Regions from separate parts of the Lysinibacillus sp. UBA6686 genome, predicted to be linked through region 2. Evidence: riboswitches for the same ligand, from Rfam matches in the RefSeq annotation. Region 2 holds a riboswitch; each other region holds the start of a gene.
What was found. A riboswitch is a leader RNA that binds a small molecule or an ion and turns the genes downstream of it on or off. The one in region 2 is predicted to bind cobalamin.
Positions count from the first base shown of each region.

Region 1: another riboswitch for cobalamin. It lies ahead of cobT (nicotinate-nucleotide--dimethylbenzimidazole phosphoribosyltransferase); the one in region 2 lies ahead of B2R82_RS17055 ((2Fe-2S) ferredoxin domain-containing protein).
Region 3: another riboswitch for cobalamin. It lies ahead of B2R82_RS06465 (glutaredoxin family protein); the one in region 2 lies ahead of B2R82_RS17055 ((2Fe-2S) ferredoxin domain-containing protein).

Region 1 covers NZ_DKJS01000081.1:17,444-24,069, reverse strand. The annotation lists gene B2R82_RS21860 (trimeric intracellular cation channel family protein) at 1-274, shown strand, start outside; gene cobT (nicotinate-nucleotide--dimethylbenzimidazole phosphoribosyltransferase) at 342-1,403, opposite strand; cobalamin riboswitch at 1,493-1,669, opposite strand; gene B2R82_RS21850 (DMT family transporter) at 1,726-2,586, opposite strand; gene B2R82_RS21845 (response regulator transcription factor) at 2,791-4,095, opposite strand; gene B2R82_RS21840 (sensor histidine kinase) at 4,122-5,462, opposite strand; gene B2R82_RS21835 (SDR family NAD(P)-dependent oxidoreductase) at 5,487-6,245, opposite strand; gene B2R82_RS21830 (SDR family NAD(P)-dependent oxidoreductase) at 6,266-6,626, opposite strand, start outside.
Region 2 covers NZ_DKJS01000066.1:1,003-7,628, reverse strand. The annotation lists gene cobK (precorrin-6A reductase) at 1-735, opposite strand, end outside; gene B2R82_RS17065 (sirohydrochlorin chelatase) at 732-1,640, opposite strand; gene cobJ (precorrin-3B C(17)-methyltransferase) at 1,655-3,325, opposite strand; gene B2R82_RS17055 ((2Fe-2S) ferredoxin domain-containing protein) at 3,331-3,702, opposite strand; cobalamin riboswitch at 3,842-4,024, opposite strand; cobalamin riboswitch at 4,271-4,455, shown strand; gene B2R82_RS17050 (energy-coupling factor ABC transporter permease) at 4,592-5,338, shown strand; gene B2R82_RS17045 (energy-coupling factor ABC transporter substrate-binding protein) at 5,340-5,612, shown strand; gene cbiQ (cobalt ECF transporter T component CbiQ) at 5,615-6,385, shown strand; gene B2R82_RS17035 (energy-coupling factor ABC transporter ATP-binding protein) at 6,385-6,626, shown strand, end outside.
Region 3 covers NZ_DKJS01000023.1:127,761-134,386, reverse strand. The annotation lists gene B2R82_RS06480 (sensor histidine kinase) at 1-349, shown strand, start outside; gene B2R82_RS06475 (response regulator transcription factor) at 352-1,035, shown strand; gene B2R82_RS06470 (alpha/beta hydrolase) at 1,366-2,382, shown strand; cobalamin riboswitch at 2,972-3,149, shown strand; gene B2R82_RS06465 (glutaredoxin family protein) at 3,270-3,494, shown strand; gene nrdI (class Ib ribonucleoside-diphosphate reductase assembly flavoprotein NrdI) at 3,491-3,850, shown strand; gene nrdE (class 1b ribonucleoside-diphosphate reductase subunit alpha) at 3,847-5,940, shown strand; gene nrdF (class 1b ribonucleoside-diphosphate reductase subunit beta) at 5,928-6,626, shown strand, end outside.

The DNA of each region.
Region 1 (6,626 bases), on a different contig from region 2:
GCTCGACATGCCCATTAGCGCAGTGATTGTAGCTGCTGTCTTAACTGGTTCAGGAGGCGGCATAGTTCGAGATCTTTTAGCAAGACGCAAGCCTCTCGTATTACGTGATGAAATTTACGGGGTTTGGGCAGCTCTTGCAGGACTTATGATTGGTCTAGAAGTATTGACAGGCGACCTCTTTTTATATGGATTATTTGGTATGATAACAGTGCTAAGAATTCTTTCCTATATGAAGAAATGGCGTTTGCCTTTACGAAAGCTCAATCGGGCATAGGCATTTTATAAATAGTAACAAGCCCAAATAGTTTTGAATATGGGCTTGTTATACTTTTTGTTACGATCTATTCTTTCGATTCTACTAGCACTACAGATTCCTCAAGTGTTGCCATGTTTTTCATCATAGAGCAAGCTGCATCTAAAATTGGAAATGCTAAAGCTGCACCAGAGCCTTCTCCTAAACGCATATTCATATGTAGCATTGGTTCAACACCAAGCAACTTGGCTGCTATTTTAGCCCCTGGTTCTTCTGAGGCATGGGAAGGAATGATGTAGTCCTTTACTTTTGGCTCAAGCTCAAAGGCAATGAGAGCAGCAATCGTAGAAATAAAGCCATCAATTACAACAGGTTTGTGATTTGCAGCAGCCGCAAGTACAATTCCAGCCATAGCACCTATTTCTAAGCCACCAACTTTTGCAAGAATATCAATAGCATCGTGGCGATTGGGCTTGTTTAGTGCAATAGCATGTTGAATAACCTCCACCTTATGCGCAATTCCCCCTGCTCCCACACCTGCACCTAGTCCTGTTACTATATTTGGATGACAGGCATGAAGCACGGATAGGATAGCCGCACTTGGTGTTGTATTCCCAATACCCATTTCACCAGTTCCAAGAACATCCGCTCCGTTTCTTATTTCGTTCGTTGCAACTTCAATTCCTACTTCGATGGATTGAATAGCTTCCTCTTTTGACATAGCTGGACCCTTTGCCATATTATCTGTCCCATATTTAATTTTCTTAAGAATGACACCAGCATCAAGCGGTAAATCTTCTTTTACACCAACGTCAACCGTTATAATTTTAGCATTGGTTATGTTGGCGATTGCACAAACACCCGTAAGCCCTTTTGGAAAATTCAATGTTTGTAAAAAGGTGACCTTTTGTGGATTTGAAGTTACATCTTCCTCACAAACACCGTGATCTGCTGCACAGACAATAATTGCTTTGCTCTCAATTTTAGGAAATAATTCTCCTGTAATACCAGCAAGCTGTACAGCAAGATTCTCCAATTTCCCCAAGCTTCCAGGTGGCTTGCTCAGAGAGTCTATATATTCCCTAGCTTTCTCCATCATACGGCTATCCGCATTTTGAATTTTTTTAATCGTGTGCTGTAATAATTGCATGAAACTATTCCCCTTTCAATCTTTCGAGACAATATAAAAAGCCTGCAGTTTATTCATGACAAATAAACTACAGACTTTTCCATCGTCTATATAATCGAAGCAATTAGGCAGGTCTCCTGGCTCAATTTCAACATTTCATAGAACCTTCCCAGCACCATGCTAGTGGCATTCTCTATGAAACTCCTTTTTACAGTGGTGGGACCGCTAAAGACTTTCACTTTATTCCCTATTCTCCCTCAATGGGCACCTAATGCTATTATGCAATTTCTTTTAATTTACTGTAAAGATATCTTTCTGTCAATATGTCACCTTTAAAGCTAAATTAGACTTCTTTCTGATCTATTTCACTAATAAATGTCGCGCCAAGCAATAGAATAGCTCCTATTATTTGCAGCATAGTCATTTTTTCTCCTATAATCATCGTTGAGATTACCAATGACGTTAGAGGGTCAATATAGCTTAGAATGGCTATGCTTTGCCCCTTTAAATGACTCATTCCTAAAAAGAAAAGATAGAAGCCTATACCGGCATGGACAATGCCCAATGCTATTAGTAAACTGATGGATTTTATATCGATATACATGATTTGAAATCCAGTTGTTCCATTAAGATAAAGTGCTAGAAATAACGCTGCTAAAGAAAGCTGCAGAATTGTGTTTGACGGTTCTTTAAGTCCATGAATATACTTATTGACAAAAGTTACCAACGTATAGAAACATGCTGCAATAAGCCCATACACAATGCCGATATCTTGCCCATTTTCTTCTGTAGCTTGGCTATGGACAATAAAGAATAATCCAACTAATGCCACACCTACATAGAAAATTTTTCTTAGATACAGTTTTTCTTTTAATACAATTGGTGATAAACAAATCACTAAAACTGGCGCAAAATAATAGCTAAGCGCTGCATTGGCAATGGTTGTTTCTTTGTACGCTTGAAATAGAAAAATCCAATTCCCACATAACGCTACACTAGATAGCAGTAATGGCCATATATTAGACAAAATGGATGCTTTCGTTATTTTTTCTTTTTTAACGATGAAAATTATCAATAAAAAACTAGAGCCAATCACACTCATCCAGAAGGCAATTTCACTGGATGGCAGGTGTATATATTTAGCAAAAACACCGATAGCCCCAAAGATAATCATAGATAAAACAAATGCAAATTTTCCGCTCACTTCTGATTCCTACTTTCTACTTATATAGTTTTTAGCCTATACAGTAGAATCTATTGCAAGAAGAGCAAGCTAGTGTGGAATGCCTTAAACAGTAGACTCTACTGTCAAGACATTGTTGGAGGCGCTATTGATCGGAACATATTACTCATCCTTTCTATTTTCAACTCGGTCATTCTATACTTATTTTACCAAAACACACTAGATTTAAATAGTTCGATATTTGGCTGGTGTCATTCCAACATATTTTTTAAATACTTTACTAAAATACTCTTCATTACTATAGCCCACCAACGAAGCGATTTCATTATTTCTTTTATTACTATGAACTAGTAGCTGCTTTGCCTTGTCAATTCTTAGCTCATTTAACAGGTGGATGAAATTTTTATCAATGCTTTTCTTAATTAATATACTTAAATTTGCTTGGCTTTTGTTAAATATGCCTGATAAATAATTTAAATCCAGCTGAGGATCATCAAAATGCGTATAAATATAATCGATTATTTTTTTACTTAAATCATCCCTATTGCCATGTAAATTTAGTATTTTATCTACGAGTGGCTCGATGTAGCTATTTACTATTATTAATAGATTGTCTTCTTTAATCATTTGATGGTGGATACCAATAATTTTTTGAGCACTGTTATATGTTTCAAAGCAATTGAAATGAATGCTATATTGTAATAAGAACGTAATCATAAATTCTAATCTTTGCTGAAAATCGATATCTGTATTTTGTAAAAACGCCATAAATTCTTGTAATTTAAATTCATTCGTAAAAATTTGCTTATCAAAAATGGATTTTCTTTTATTTACTGCAGTAATACCTGTATTTAGATGCTTCTTCAGCAGTAACTCTAGCACGGCTTGATTTAAATCATGCAAGTCTTTTCTTTGCAGAACGATCTGATTGTCCTGACCATACGACAATACAAGATCCGTATTCATAATCTCAATAGGTTCCCCAAAAATATTAAAATGAAATAGCTCATGAGCGTGTGGAATTCCTGTATTTTTTGTTTGATTGATGTTTACAATAAAGTATTCAAATGAATAGATATTACGATCAGTCATTTGTTGGTCAAAAGCCAATATTAAATTTAATAATTGATTATATTTGATGGAATAATCCACTTGTCTCTTCATGCTCAATGCTTGCATCGTTTGAGATAGCTTTATCTTTAGGTTTTTATAATCAATCGGCTTTAAAATGTAATCCTCTGCACCAATTTGAATAGCACTTTGTAAATATTGAAAATCATCATAGCCAGATAGAAAAATCACCTTAAATTGATGAAACTTTTTTAGCTCCCTAACAGCCTCTATCCCACTCATACCTGGTAAATTAATATCCGATAAAACAATATCAGGGGGAATATCTTTCGCTGCCAGCAGCATGTCTTCCCCAGTTGCATAAGAAAAAACATGTAAGGTTTCTGTAAAATTTCTGTTGATAAAAAAGCTTAGTCCCTCTCTAATAAAGTTCTCATCCTCTACTATAAATATATTCATAGAGCTCACCTCACCGTTAGAAGACATTATTTTTTATATGGTAATAGAATTCTCGATACAAAGTATCTTTGTTCGTTAACTAGAACTGTAACACCATACGCTTCTCCATATTTTATCTTTAATCGTCTATTTACATTTTTCAATCCAATGCTACCCTCGTGATTTTCATCATTTATTTTTTCATTTAGCATCGTTATTTTATCAATGTCCTTATATTCGTTATTGCTATAAATATCAATTACAACATCATTTAATTTCCGATAAATATCTATACTTATTGATATAGATGCTTTATGGCTGTACCCATGCTTAAAAATATTTTCAACGATTGGCTGTAGTATAAATTTTAAAATAGCATTTTGTAATAAATCGTTATCTTCTATCTGAATTTCAAAAACTAAATAAGAAACTCTTATTTTCATAATATTAATGTATTCTTCAATAATCTCTAGCTCTTTTTCTATTGATGTTTCATTTTCACTATTGCCCGTGTTATATCTAAAAAGCCTTGCTAGTCCCACACTTAATGTAGAAATCTCCTCAACCTCATGAATCATGGCTAAGTGATTAATATTGTCTAAGGTGTTGTAAAGAAAATGCGGATTAATTTGGCTTTGTAAATTATTTAATTGCGCTTCATAGTTTTCCCGAACATAGTCTTTTTCTTTTTCTACCATATATGCAATTGTCTGATTTAATTCTTGATTGGCGATATCCAACTCATCCTTAATCCAAGCAGATTTTCTTTCTTTTTCTTCAATATGATAAACCGCTTTTCTATACGAGGTAATACGCTCAATAAACATTTGTAAAGTGGTACTAATTTTATTGGAATATAAAAAAGTGATGACGGTTAGTAATAAAGTGGAGGCAATGGCAAATGCCGTTAAATCCTCCTTTTTATTATTCAGCTCTTTAAAAATGGAGTCAGACGTAGCAATGACAACATAGTAACAATTATTAAAAGGATCAAAAGAATACATCAGAATTCGTTCTACATTCAAATAATCAATTTTATAGTAATTGGTTTTCTGGGGCTCTAATTTACGAAAATACTCTTTATGCTCTGATATATGGGAATTCGTGCTGAATTTAATATCCTTTTGCTCTGTTAATAAAAGAAAATCAGAGTAGCTACCCCAAATTGAATTTAACACTTCATGGTATACTTTTGTGCTTGCTTGATTATTCTCAAAAGACGAATTAAAATAATGAATTTTTTTCAATACCTCTAGCCGTGTTTCTATTAGTAGCTTCTTTTGATATTCCCCCACATTATTTATATAAATCACGGTCATTATAAAATAGGGCAAAATAAATACAATGAGGGTAAGAATAAGATATTTATATTTTAAAGATAAATACATTATTCTCACCCCTTTTCTAGTTCCTTAGCAATGTTCCTCTTCCCAGATGGATTGACCGCTAGATACACCACCGTCAATGACCATTTCACTACCCGTAATATAGGATGCTTCCTCGCTTCCTAAATAATAAACTAATGATGCGATTTCCTCTGGGCGTCCCAATCTTTTTAATGGTACATACTTTGCCTGATCCTGTGGCGTCTTATTTGATTTTTGCGCTGCATACTCAATCATTTGTGTTTGAATATATCCAGGATGAATGGAATTCACTCTTACATAAGGTGCAAATTCCATTGCGGCGTTTTTGGTAAGCGTTCGTATGGCACCTTTAGTTGCTCCGTATATCCCTAGACCTTTTGCACCAAAAAAGGCTGCGTTGGAGGATGCATTAATAATCGAGCCATTTTCCTGTTTATACATAATAGGTGCTATATATTTTAAAGCTAGAAAGCTGCCCTTCACATTAATATCAAACATAGCCTGATACTCTTTCTCTGTAGTTGTAGCGATATTATTCATAACAAATATCCCAGCGTTATTAAACAATACATCAATTTGATAGTTCTTGTCATGTATATATCTTTGTAAATATTCCCATTTATTTTCATTTGTAACATCTAATTCTATAAAATCAACTTGAGCACCATAAATACTACCTAGCTTACTGCCCTCCTCTGCATTAATATCACATGCAAGAATATGAAAGCCCTCCTGATAAAATTTATCGAGTGTGGCTCTGCCAATTCCAGCAGTAGCTCCTGTAATTAGAATACGCTTTGTCATAAATACCTCCATAATAGTCTTTATTTCGCAATCCAACCACCGTCAATAACTAGCTCACTACCTGTCACAAAATTAGCCTCATCACTCGCTAAATATAAAACACCATAGGCTACATCCTTAGGTTTACCGAGCAATGGCAATGGCGTGACCTCTTTCATCCATTTCGCTTTTTCGCTATTCTCAAAAAGATCTCGTGTCATTTCTGTTTCAATCATGCCCGGATGCACAGAATTCACGCGGATATTGTATTCTGCTAAATCCATGGCTGCTGCCTTTGTTAAGCTTCTAACAGCTCCCTTTGAGGCATGATAGGAAACATAGCCTTTTTCGCCGATAATTCCATAAACAGAAGAGATATTAATAATACTTCCAGCCTGTTGC
Region 2 (6,626 bases):
TACTTCTGTAAATGTAGAATATTGCTGGCCATACTTTATATTTGGTCTTGCAATTAATATTGTCTCAATACCACATGCAAGTGCTGCCTCTAGCTTTTCATCCACTGAGCCAACCTTGCCACTTTCCTTCGTAATCATCAATGTCACATCATATTGACGAAAGAGCGCTTCGTTCAATTCCTTTGAAAAGGGTCCCTGTATAGCGACTATGTCCCTTTGTGCCACACCAAGTGCCTCACATTTCTCCATGTTATCGAGTCTAGGTAGCATACGTGCAATCACCCTTGTATTCTCCAGACCATGTAAAACCTTCGTAAATGTCGCAAGCGTTTTACTGCCTGTTGTTAGCATTATGACACCACGTTTTTCTGCTGCTAAGTGAGCAGCCTCCTCATAATCTTTTACTATTGTTATAAGAGGATGAGAATAATGTTCATGCGCGCGTTCATAGCGAATATATGGTATATTTGCTTGCTCCGCTGCTGCCATGGCATTTTTTGAAGCTTCCTCAGCAAAAGGATGAGAGGCATCTACAACTAAACGATAGCCTTGTTCTGTCATAATTGCTGCCATTTCCTCAGCTGTTAACCGTCCAACTAAATGAGGTAGACCCACCTCAGCAAGGCTAGAGGCTGCAGACTCAGTAACAACTGTTGCTGTTACCTGATAGCCTGCTGACTGTATTTCAAGAGCTAAGTTTCTGGCATCACTTGTCCCTGCTAACATGAAAATCATTTCACAGACTCCTCTTCATGGTGGTGGTCATGTTCGTGATGATGATCATGGTGGTCGTGATCATGGTCGTGGTCATGATGGTGATGATGATGCGCATGACCATGCACTGCTGCATAAGCTCGATAGTTTTCTAAATCCTGCATCCCTGTTGATGTCCCATTTACAGCCTGCTCAATACGCTCAAGTAGCACATTTTGCAAGCGTTCATGATACCCAAAATAGTCAGCAATTTGAATATCACACTCTGGATATTTGTCGTTAAATTGTTGACACATACCATTCATGCGTTCCATTAGGATGCCCGTGAATAAAAAGTATGGAAGCATAATGATCTTTTTAGCACCTAGCTTAACACAGCGCTCAATTCCCTCTTCGACACGAGGATCCGTTACCCCCATAAAGGCACTTTCTACATATTTCACAGGCAATTTTTCCCACAGCAGACGTGTAATTTTATAAAAGTCTCCATTTGCATATGGGTCACTGCCGCCTCGTGCAATTAATAATATAGCTGTATCCTGTTGCTCCTCTTCAGCATTGAAGCCGATTTCAGCTAAACGTTCCTCTAAAATTGCAAATATCTCTTCATGGACACCGATTGTTTGACCATATGTGAATGTAATATGTGGATAATGTTCACGCGCATGCTCAATTTCTGCTGGAATATGTAGCTTTGAATGTCCAGCATGAAGAAGAATGATTGGAATCACATGCACCTCTGTTGCACCCTTCTTGACACAGTTTGTTATACCCTCTTCAATGTTTGGAGAAGCAAACTCCAAGAAACACGTTTCTACTAAGAAGCTATCATCAATACGAGGTGCCATTTGCTTGATAAATGTACGCACCTCATCATTTCCTGCTGCTAAACGGCTCCCGTGGCCGACAAATAAAATTGCTTTCATCTCATTACTCCTCACTAGTCACCGCATGGAGCGGGCTCTACTTTTATTTTTGAAGACATGTCCTGGTACGTAAAATGCAGAATCTTTTTCACACGCTTAAAATACTTAAACAAACGTTCATTTGGATGGGCATTTGCTTTATACTCTTCGATGATGTCCGTAATGAGCGGAATAAGTTGTTCAGGCTCTAGTCCCTCTACAACTGGCTGTGCAGCATGTGCTGTACGACCAACTGGCTTTGCCCCAATAAAAACATCGAACTTACTTTTACGATAAACAATGCCAATATCATCAAATACTGCTCGATAGCATGCCATACCACAGCCATTAAAGCCAATATTCAACGTTTTCGGTAAAGACATTCCGCCAAGCTGCTTCTGAATCTCCTCGGCATATGGAATCGAATCAGCCTTTTCCCCATAACAGAAGTCACAAGCCTTTAATGATAGTACATCCCCAATCGGAGCCAGTAAGAATCCAACCTCAAGTAGCTTTGCTGTAATTTTTTCTGGCTCCGTTGTTGGAATTTTTAAATGGATTTGATGGTCTGGCGTGTATTCCATCGTTCCATCCTCCCCGACAACCTCTGCTAGCGTCATCATCTGTTGCGGGGTGAAAAATTTATTGGCTACTCCTGGGCTCACAGCTAACTCAAAGATAGATTCGATTTTTTGTTGCACAAGCTTGGGCGTTGCCTTTACCTCACTTGTTCCGTTGACCATCGCTAAGGCTGCTGTCGCCATCTCAAGTGAAGTTTTTTTTTGTTTTGGATTAGGAGAAATGGCTAAACTGGGTTCGATACGATTAGCGTTGGGATCTGCCGCAAAGTCATTGCGTGCCTCCCCTGTTTCTTGATTCATTGCCCATGGCTCATTTTCTTCCCTTAAACGTTGGTGTGGACGTAATGGCTGCTTCTCCTCACCAAGTGTGTATTTACGCTGATAGCCACGTGGTGTAATCATTTTATTATCATAGAAAAATGTTGATGAATTTCCGATAATAACCGTTGTCAGCATCCCAATATCATGCTCTAGCATTTCTGCTAAAGTTGTCATGGTAACCTCCTGACGGTCACGATAAGCGCTTTTAACAAGTCCCACTGGTGTATCAGGTGAACGATATTCTAATAAAATTCGTTGGGCCTCCACAATTTGTCTTGTACGTCGACCACTTTTTGGGTTATACAGTGCAATCACAAAATCTGCCATCGCTGCTGCTTCCACACGCTTCGCAATTAAATTCCAAGGTGTTAGGTGGTCACTTAAACTAATCGTACAAGCATCATGCATAATTGGCGCACCTAGTAAACTTGCACATGAGTTGATAGCAGAAATACCTGGAACAATTTCTACCTCTACACCAGTTGCCTCCGTCCAACCAAGCTCGATTAATACCTCATACACTAACCCTGCCATTCCATATACACCAGAATCACCGCTGGAAATAACAGAAACAATATTCCCTGCCTCTGCTTGGCGTACCGCTTCCTGTGCACGAGATACTTCCTCCGTCATACCTGTACTAACAATAGATTTTGCACTAACTAAGTCCTGAATTAGCTCTACATATGTTTTATAGCCTATGATCATATCACTCTGTTGTAATGCCTCCACAGCCCGATGTGTAATATGATTAAAATCACCAGGCCCAAAGCCAACTACAAAAATCTTTCCTTTTTGCGCCATTTTTGTTACCCCTCTTTCACCTTTTCGATGCCTTTAATGGCTGTTGTTTGTGCTGTGCGCTGTAATGTGCCCTCACGAAGCGTAAAAACATGTTCATGGTGCAGTGACTCATGATGTAAATCCTGCACAAGTGCCCTCGCATGTTCAGTTGTTGGCACACGGTACCAATTCCCTTGCGGATAAGCAATGACAACACATGCATCCTTACATCTGCCATTGCAACGTGTCCGGGTTGTATGTATTTTTTTATCAAGTGCCTGCAACTGTATCTCATCACGAATGGCTTGCGTAATTTCCTCTGCTTCTTTTTTCATACAGCTACTGCCATTGCAAATAAAAAGATGTGTCTGCATCCCCTCTAAATTCCAAGTAGTCATCGTTGTTCTCCCCTCAATACGTTTAGGAACAAGAAAAACCTTTACTCTAATCGAAGAGTAAAGGTTTTGTAGAAGCCAAATAAAGTCGAATAAATTACAGGTATTCGCCTTTGCTTCAACTTCTCCCTCCGAAAAGTTTGCATGCATCATTCCATAAGCAGGTTTCCTGACTTAAGCTTCCATTTACTTTCGCGCCTTCCCAAGTTTGCACTAGTGGCATTTGCGATTTCATCAGCTATTACAGTAGCGGGGGCTGTATTGGACTTTCACCAATTTCCCTATTATCTTGAAAATATTCAAGCACTTATGTATGTTTTTATATCAAATTTGTTTGTTTAACATGAATTTAAAACTGTCTCTATCATATCTTAAAATTTTAAAATTTCAATATTTCTCTCTAAAATTGTGACATTTCCATTAAAATTTCATCAAAAAATTCGTAGAAAAAAGAAAAATTTCTCTTTTATTTTATCAGAATTTTCTAGATTGTACCTCAATTTTAAAAATTTTTTCTAAAAAAAGATAGCATCATGATGGAAAATTATGTTACACTTTGTCGTGAAATCTCACAACTTCATCTTTTTTCGGTGCGAAGTGCTTATCATTTCGCTTAAAAGGGAAGCCGGTTCAAGTCCGGCGCGGTCCCGCCACTGTACTAGGGAGTTTTATAGAGAATGTCACTGTCCAACGGATGGGAAGGCCTATAAAATGAGGAACTAAAGCCAGGAGACCTGCCGAAAAGAATGTGAACGTTTCAACCTACGAGGATAGGTGTGCGGCTTAGTAGAATCGAATTCTAATTGTTTTAGCTATGCACTTTTCCCATAAGGAGAAGTGTTTTTTATTTTTCGCACGCTAATTCAAAAACTATATGTAAGGAGGAGAAATTTTGAAATTCTCAGGCTGGAAGCTTAGTTATTTCTTATTGGCATTTTTATTTGTGCCAAATCGTGCATTCGCCATGCATATAATGGAGGGCTTTTTACCAATTGAGTGGGCCATTTTCTGGTGGGTTGTATCTATTCCATTTATTATTTTAGGATTACGTTCAATTCGTAAAACGATCGATGCAAACCCTGAAACAAAAATGATTTTAGGACTATCAGGTGCCTTTGCCTTCGTCTTATCAGCATTAAAAATCCCTTCAGTAACTGGAAGCTGCTCGCATCCAACAGGAGTTGGACTTGGTACAGTTCTTTTTGGTCCATTAGCAATGAGTGTAATCGGAACAATTGTATTATTATTCCAAGCTTTACTTTTAGCGCATGGAGGGCTTACAACTTTAGGAGCAAATGCCTTTTCTATGGCAGTAGTTGGTCCAATTATTGCTTATTATGTATTTAAAGGCTCTCAAAAAATGGGTCTTTCATTTTCCTTAGCTGTGTTTTTAGCTGCTATGCTTGGTGACTTAGGTACATATATTGTCACTTCTGTTCAATTAGCTCTTGCTTTTCCTTCTGAGGTTGGTGGCTTTATGGCGTCATTCACAAAATTTGCAGGTATTTTTGCATTAACACAAATCCCTCTTGCTGTTAGTGAAGGGATTTTAACCGTAGTTGTGATGAACTTCTTGAAAAAATACAATGTGAGCGAATTAAAAGCATTACGTGTTTTTTCAACAAAGGAGGCACATTAGAATGAAAAAAAACTTATTACTGCTAGCTATCGTTGTGTTATTAGCAATTATCCCTCTATTCATTCAAAAGGGTGCAGAATTCGAAGGAGCAGATGGTGAAGCAGAGGCAGCAATCGGTGAAATAAATGCTGACTACGAACCATGGTTTGAAAGCTTATGGGAACCACCAAGTGGAGAAATTGAAAGCCTACTATTTGCACTACAAGCTGCTATAGGTGCTGGATTTATCGGATACTTTATTGGCTTAATGCGCGGCAAACATAAAGAAGGTTAAGTATGTTACTAATTGATAAGTATGCATATATGAATAAGCTAGCGTCTGTTCATCCGCTAGAAAAAATGTTGTTTTCTTTTGGACTATTATTATTGTCGCTTATCATGAGAGATGAACGAATTTCACTCATTACATTTATTGTAATGAGTGCCTTTATCATTATAGGCGCTAAAATTCCTGTGAAATATTATTTAAAACTATTATTGTTACCCGGATTTTTTTTACTATCTAGCTTACTATCTATTCTAATTTCAATAGCCCCAGCGGCTAACGAATTACCTGCACATATTTGGGCATTTTCTTTCAATGATTGGACAATTTTTGTGGGCAATGCAAGCTTAGTTACAGCAAAGCAACTTTTTTTCATCGTTCTAGGTAGTGTCAGTTGTTTATATTTTTTAATCCTAACAACATCTGTACAGTCTATTTGTCATGTGTTACGACAATGTAGAATTCCTACCTTGTTTGTTGAACTAGTGGAATTAACATACCGATTTATTTTTATTTTTTTAGACAGTATGCAAAAAATTCATCTTGCTCAGCAGGCACGACTTGGTTATCATTCACCTGCCCAGTGGCTACGCTCTATATCTATGCTTATTGCTGCATTATTTGCTGAAATGTTCCAACGAAGCCGCGAACTTAATAATGCCATGCAAGCGCGAGGTGGCGAAACGGTCTATTGGCAGGAGAATGCAACCTATAGCATGAAAAACTGGCTAGGTATTGCAGCTATCTTACTATTCCTCATCGTGTATGGAGGGTTTTTCTAATGACGACAGACTTTTACTTTGAACTAAATCAGCTTTCTTACGCCTATGCAGATGGAACACACGCCCTAACAGATATTACACTCCAAATTCCGAAGGGCAAAAAAATTGCCTTACTAGGTCATAATGGAGCGGGAAAATCTACATTATTTCAGCATCTTAATGGCATTCTTAAACCAACTACTGGAACGATAGCCTTTTGTGGCAAGCAGCTACATTATAGTAGAAAAGCATTAAAAGAATT
Region 3 (6,626 bases), on a different contig from region 2:
TTTTATGAAACATACAGCAACAGATATAAAGCTGAATGTTGAAGGGGAAGCTATCAAAGTTAGTGAAAGATTAAAGTTTGTTATTATTCGTTGTATACAAGAAGGGCTTACAAATGCGAAAAGACATGGTCAGTCAACTTTTATTAAGGTAAATATTTCGTTTAAACAAGAAGAATTAATTATTCTTATTGAAGATAATGGAAATGGTTGTGATGAATTGAATTTAGGATTTGGATTACGCTCAATGAAAGATCGAATATCGGCATTAGCGGGGACAGTTACCTTTTATTCTAAATTGAATAATGGTATGAGAATAACGTGTAACATACCAATAGCAAAGGAAGTTTAATGATGGTGATTAAAGCGGCAATAGTTGAAGATCAAGAGATTTTAAGAAAAAGCTTAAAAATTGTGATTGAAAGTATTTCTGACATTGAGATTGTTGGTACTGCAGAAAATGGGGAAAAGGCAATTGATTTATGCGAAATGGAAAGCCTTGATATTCTATTAATGGATATTCAAATGCCAGTGATGGATGGTGTAAAGGCAACAGATGAAATAAAAAAACGTTGGCCACATATAAAAGTGATAATACTGACTACTTTTCAAGAGGTTAATCACGTTTTGGATGCTTTAAACGCCGGTGCAGATGGTTATATATTAAAGGCTGTTGATCCAGAATTTTTAATTCAGGGTATTAAAATGGTCTACAACGGAGGTTCTCTCATCCCTCAACAATTAGCAAAAGAGGTGTTTGGTCAGATACAAATAAAGAAAAACGAGCACCCAGAACATCTTGACGATAACCTTATAAATCATCCATATGATTTAAATAATCAAGAATTAAGGGTTTTAAAATATTTAACCCAAGGATTATCCAATAAAGACATTTCAGAAAAGATGTTTCTTTCAATTGGAACTGTAAAAAACTATATTTCTACCATTTATTCAAAATTAAACGTTAAAAATAGATCTTCAGCTATTATTAAAGCAATGGAAGAGAGTCTTATAGTAGATAAAAAAACATTAAAGTAAAAGAGTGTAGATAAAGTTCAACCGACTTTGTCTACGCTCTTTTTTTATATTAGTAGATTTAAATTCATGGCAAAAGCCACTTATTTTTAAAGAAGTAATATGTATTAGCCAAAGGTCATAAAATGTCGTTTTTTAATGACTTTTTATTGACTTGCTGGCACTACAGCATATTACCTTTCATTGGTAGAGTAATGAATAAGGGAGGTAAAAATACACAAGCTTAAATCCATTTCATAATAAGGATTGCTAAAAAATGGCCTCACAATATTTAAAAGCATGTATTGGATCATAAATTAAATTACATTAGCAGAAAGGAATTAATAGAATTAGATGAAAAATATAAAGAAAATAATAAAATATATGGGAGTAATTATTATAATAATATTGTTATTAGTACTTTTTCGTCCCACATGGACTTCGAATATAAAAGGGGATAACAGTATTAGCGTTTTAGAACAAGTTAAGATCAATGGTACAAAACAGCAAATCATGATTAGAGGTCGTGATCAAAATAACCCGGTCATTATATATGTACACGGGGGACCGAGTGTGTCCGAAATTCCTTATGCCAAGTACGAAGACTTATTAGAAAAGGATTTCACTGTCGTTAATTACGATCAAAGAGGAAGCGGTAAATCGTATCATTTTAATGAGGATTATTCTAACTTAACGGCAGATGTACTTGTAGATGATTTATTAGAACTTACGGATTATATTTCAAAACGATTTGGTAAAGAGAAAGTGATCCTAATAGGTCATTCTTACGGCACATACTTAGGAACAATGGCTGCTTATAAAGCTCCAGAAAAATATGAAGCCTATATTGGGATTGGTCAGATGAGCAATATGCAAGAAAGTGAAATAGATAATTTGAATAATACGATAAGTGAAGCGAAAAAAGCCGGAAATACAGAAGATGTGAAGTACTTACAGGGGGTCGCTGAAAAAATACATGCTGGAGAGGCAGTGACTCCAAGAGGCTATGTGTATAAGTACGGCGGCGCTACAAGACTTATTAATATGTCGGATGGCGATATACTATTAAGTCGTGAATATAATTTATTAGATTTAATTCGCTATACATATGGAGTTGCTAATTCACAAGAACAGCTTGTAAAAGAAACCTTGGATAAGCCGCTACCTAAGATCGTTACCAAACTTGAGCTACCATTTTATTTTGTAATGGGTAAATACGACGCTATGACTTCATCTAATGCAGCAAAAAATTATTTTGATAGGATTGAAGCGGATCAAAAGGAGTTTATTTCTTTCGAGGAGTCAGCTCATTATCCAAATTTTGAGGAGAAGGAAAAATTTTATCAATGGATGTGCGATACATTTAAGTAGAGCAGCATAGATACATGCCTAAATGGAATGAAAATACTTTTCCTAACAAATAGAATTTACGACAAATGGAAAAATGATATTTAAAGAGTGAAGAGGCTAATAGTTTCTTTTGTAGTTCAAAAAATGGTAAAGTGAAGGAAGTCTATGATAGAGAACATAAAATGCGCTGGACGTCTGAATTTAATAAGGACTATCTTTATTTATCGGCTAGAATAATATGTAAGGATTTATCAACAATCAAAAGTTTAACAGTCTATTATTCTTCGGAATAAGGACTGTTTTTATGTAAAGAATTATTGTATTAGCTTATGCCTATATTTTTGATGTTATATTCCAAAAAAGTATTTACATAATTACTTCTTGCAAGGAAAGGCAGGAAAATGACTTTAAATACATAGTGTTACTACTTTCATAAAAATAATTCTTTATCAGATGTCTATTATTGTTTATAGCGTTAGGAACTATTTATCCACTTGCTTAATATCATTTTGCGGAAAATATCGAATAATCTTACTATTAAGAAGTCTCTAATCTAGATTTACTTTTATTTTGAAGGATGGTACACTTAGTTCTATCGGAAAACAATATATTGTGTTTGTTTTATTAAGGTACTACTATATGTAGTTTAATAGGGAAGTTCGGTGCAATACCGACGCTGTCCCCGCAACTGTAAAGCTGACGATGATTTAAGCCACTGTGCTTTCGCATGGGAAGGAAATCAGAGAATGAAGCAAAGCCAGGAGACCTGCCTATATAAAACACAACAATCATTTCTTCGGGGATTAAGGAATGGGGACGTAGCTATTTTTATGTGTTTTTAACGTTTCCATTTTAGGCTGTCTCTCTTTGAAGAGATAGCCTTTTATTTTATGAAAAGAGGGATTTATATGAAACTTTATACAAAAACAATTTGTCCTAAATGTCTTTGGGTAAAATCTGAATTACAACGAGTAGGAATTGAAGCAGAAATTGTAAATATTGACCATGATGAAAAAGCAAAGCAAACTATTATAGATGCAGGATTTTTAAGCGTGCCAGTTCTTGAATATAATGAGACATTTATAGGGGATGTTAAGGAAATTGTTTCTCAAATCGAGCTGATTTCACTATGATTATTTATGCTAGTCGTACAGGTAATGTCCGAAATGTTGTCTCAAAATTAAAGGGGAAATCAATGGAGCTGTCTGAGGAATTACAGTTGAGTGAGCCCTACCTTTTAATCACATACACAGACGGATTAGGTGATATCCCTGCAAAGGTAGCTCGTTTTTTAGAACAAAACGGAAATTACTGTAAGGGAGTAGTTGTAAGTGGCAACAGTAATTTCGGCCATACAGTATTTGGCGCTGCTGGCGAGAAAATTGCAGCAAAGTATCATGTGCCTCTAGTGCGTAAATTAGATTTACGAGGAAATCAAACTGATTATGATGCAATACAAACGTTTTATGAAATGAGGGTCATCGCGTGAAAACATATTTAAAGCTTAATAATGATGTACTAAATCGTTATAGTACAACAGGTCAATTAGAGTTAGAAAAGGATCGAGAAGCAACACGCCGTTACTTTTTAGAATATGTAAACGTGCGTCTCCGTTACTTTATTGATATTGAAGAAAAAATCCGTTATTTAGTCGATGAGGGTTATTATGAAAAAGAATTTATCGATATGTATGAGATGGAATTTATTAAAAAGCTATACAAAAAGGCATATGATTATCATTTCCGTTTTCCATCCTTTATGAGTGCAAGTAAATTTTACGATAGTTATGCCATGAAGAGTCGTGATGGGGAAGAAATTTTAGAAAAATATGAGGACCGTATTGTCATTATTGCTTTGTATTTAGCACAAGGCGACACAATATTAGCAGAACGCTCTGTTGAAGCGATGATGGAGGCGTATCAGCCTGCAACTCCAACGGCTTTAAATAGTGGAAAGAAAGCACGTGGAGAACTAGTAAGCTGCTTTAAATTATCAATGGATGACTCTATGAATAGTATTGCTGAAAATATAGGGTATTGTTTGGAGCTATCACGCCTTGGTGGTGGAGTTGGAGTAAACTTAACAGATTTACGTCCTTTAGGAGATCCAATTAAAGAGATTCTAAATCGTGCAAGTGGTGTAATCCCAGTAGCGAAACTATTAGAAAATTCTTTCAGTTATTCCAATCAGCTTGGACAACGAAATGGCTCGGGCGTAGTCTATCTAAATATTTTTCATGCTGATATAGAAAATTTTATTTCATCCAAAAAACCAAATGCTGATGATAAAATTCGTCTCGCAACTCTATCGACAGGCATTATTATACCAAGTATTTTCTTTGAACTTATGAAACGTGATAAAGATATTGTATTGTTTAGTCCTTATGATATTTTTAAAGAATATGGTAAGCGTATGTCTGAAATTTCAATTACAGAAATGTATTACGAGCTGCTAGATAATCAGAAAATTCGTAAAATTAAGCGTTTGAATGCACGTAAGCTTTATACAGAGGTAAAAAAAGCGCAATTTGAATCGGGCTATCCATTTGAAATTTTTGATGATAATGTTAATAACGTGCATCCGCTTAAAAATATTGGTCGTGTGAAAATGTCAAATTTATGTACAGAAATATTGCAAGTTCAAGAAACAAGTATTATTACTGACCAAGATGTGCCGAATGAATATGGGCTAGATGTATCCTGTAACTTAGGTTCAATTGATATCCATGCAGCAAGCAAAGTAACTAATTTTGAAACATTAGTCGATACAGCTATGCATCTATTAACAAATGTGTCACAAATGACGAACATCAAGAATGTACCCCCTGTTGCAAAAGCAAATAAATTAATGCATTCAGTAGGGCTTGGTTGTATGAATCTCCACGGCCATCTTGTTACTGAGGGAATCATGTATGGCTCAAAGGATTCTATTGATTTTATGGACCATTTTATGGAGGCGATGAATTATTTTTCACTCAAATCTTCAATGGTGATGGCAAAAGAAAGAGGCGAAACATTCTACCGATTTGAGGAAAGTGACTATGCTTCAGGTATTTACTTTAATCAATATATAAATAAAACAGAGGAAGAACTGTCACCTGCTGTGCTAAAAGCGCTTGGAAATATTCCAATCATAACAGCAAAAATGTGGGAGAATTTAAAGCAGGATGTTATGCAATATGGATTATTTCATTCATATCGTTTGGCGATTGCACCTACTGGAAGTATTTCTTACATCCGTAGCTGTACGGCTTCTATTGCTCCTTGTACAGAGCGCGTAGAGGTACGTGATTATGCGGATAGCCGAACAATTTATCCAATGCCACATTTAACAAATGAAAACAGTCATTTATATGTAGAAGCATATGATATTGATCCATATGACTTAATCGATTTATATGCAGCCTCTCAAAAACATGTTGACCAAGGCATTTCGATGACGCTTTATGTAACTGACAATTGGACTACAGAACAATTGGCTAAAGTATATATTTATGCATGGATAAAGGGAATTAAGTCCGTTTACTATGTTCGCCAACGTTTACAAAGCTTAGAGGAGTGTGTAGCATGTCAAATATAATATATGAGGCAGTCAATTGGAATAAGGCAACGAGTGAACTTGCACAAATATTTTGGGACCAGCAATGGAAGCAAATTTGGTTTCCTGAAGAAATTGCGGTCAGCAAAGATATTAAACAGTGGAAAAGCTTTGAGCATCAAGACACGTATAAAAAAGTGTTCGCAGGATTAACGTTACTGGATACCGTCCAAACAAATATAGGGATGAATCGTGTGGCCGCTTATACAGACGATTTACAGGAGAAGGCGGTCCTAACTGTTTTTGATGCATTTGAGGCCATCCATGCCAAATCCTATTCTTATATTTTCACAACGCTTTGTACAAACGAAGAAATAGATGAGCTATTTGAATGGGTTAAGAAAAATGAATTTCTACAGTATAAGGCCAATAAAATTGCAGCTATTTATAATAGTATTGAAGAAGACAATCCAGAAAGCTTATGGAAAGCGATGTTCTCCTCCGTTATGCTTGAATCTTTCCTTTTCTATTCTGGCTTTTTCTACCCGCTATACTTAGGAGGACAAGGCTTCCTACGAAACAGTGCTGAAATTATTTCGCTTATTTTACGCGACGAATCCATCCATGGTGTCGCAGTTGGCTTTTTTGCTCAAAATCTATTCAAGAAATTTTCAAAAGAAAAACAAGAAGAGCTACGTTTATGGGGCTATGAATTATTACTAGATTTA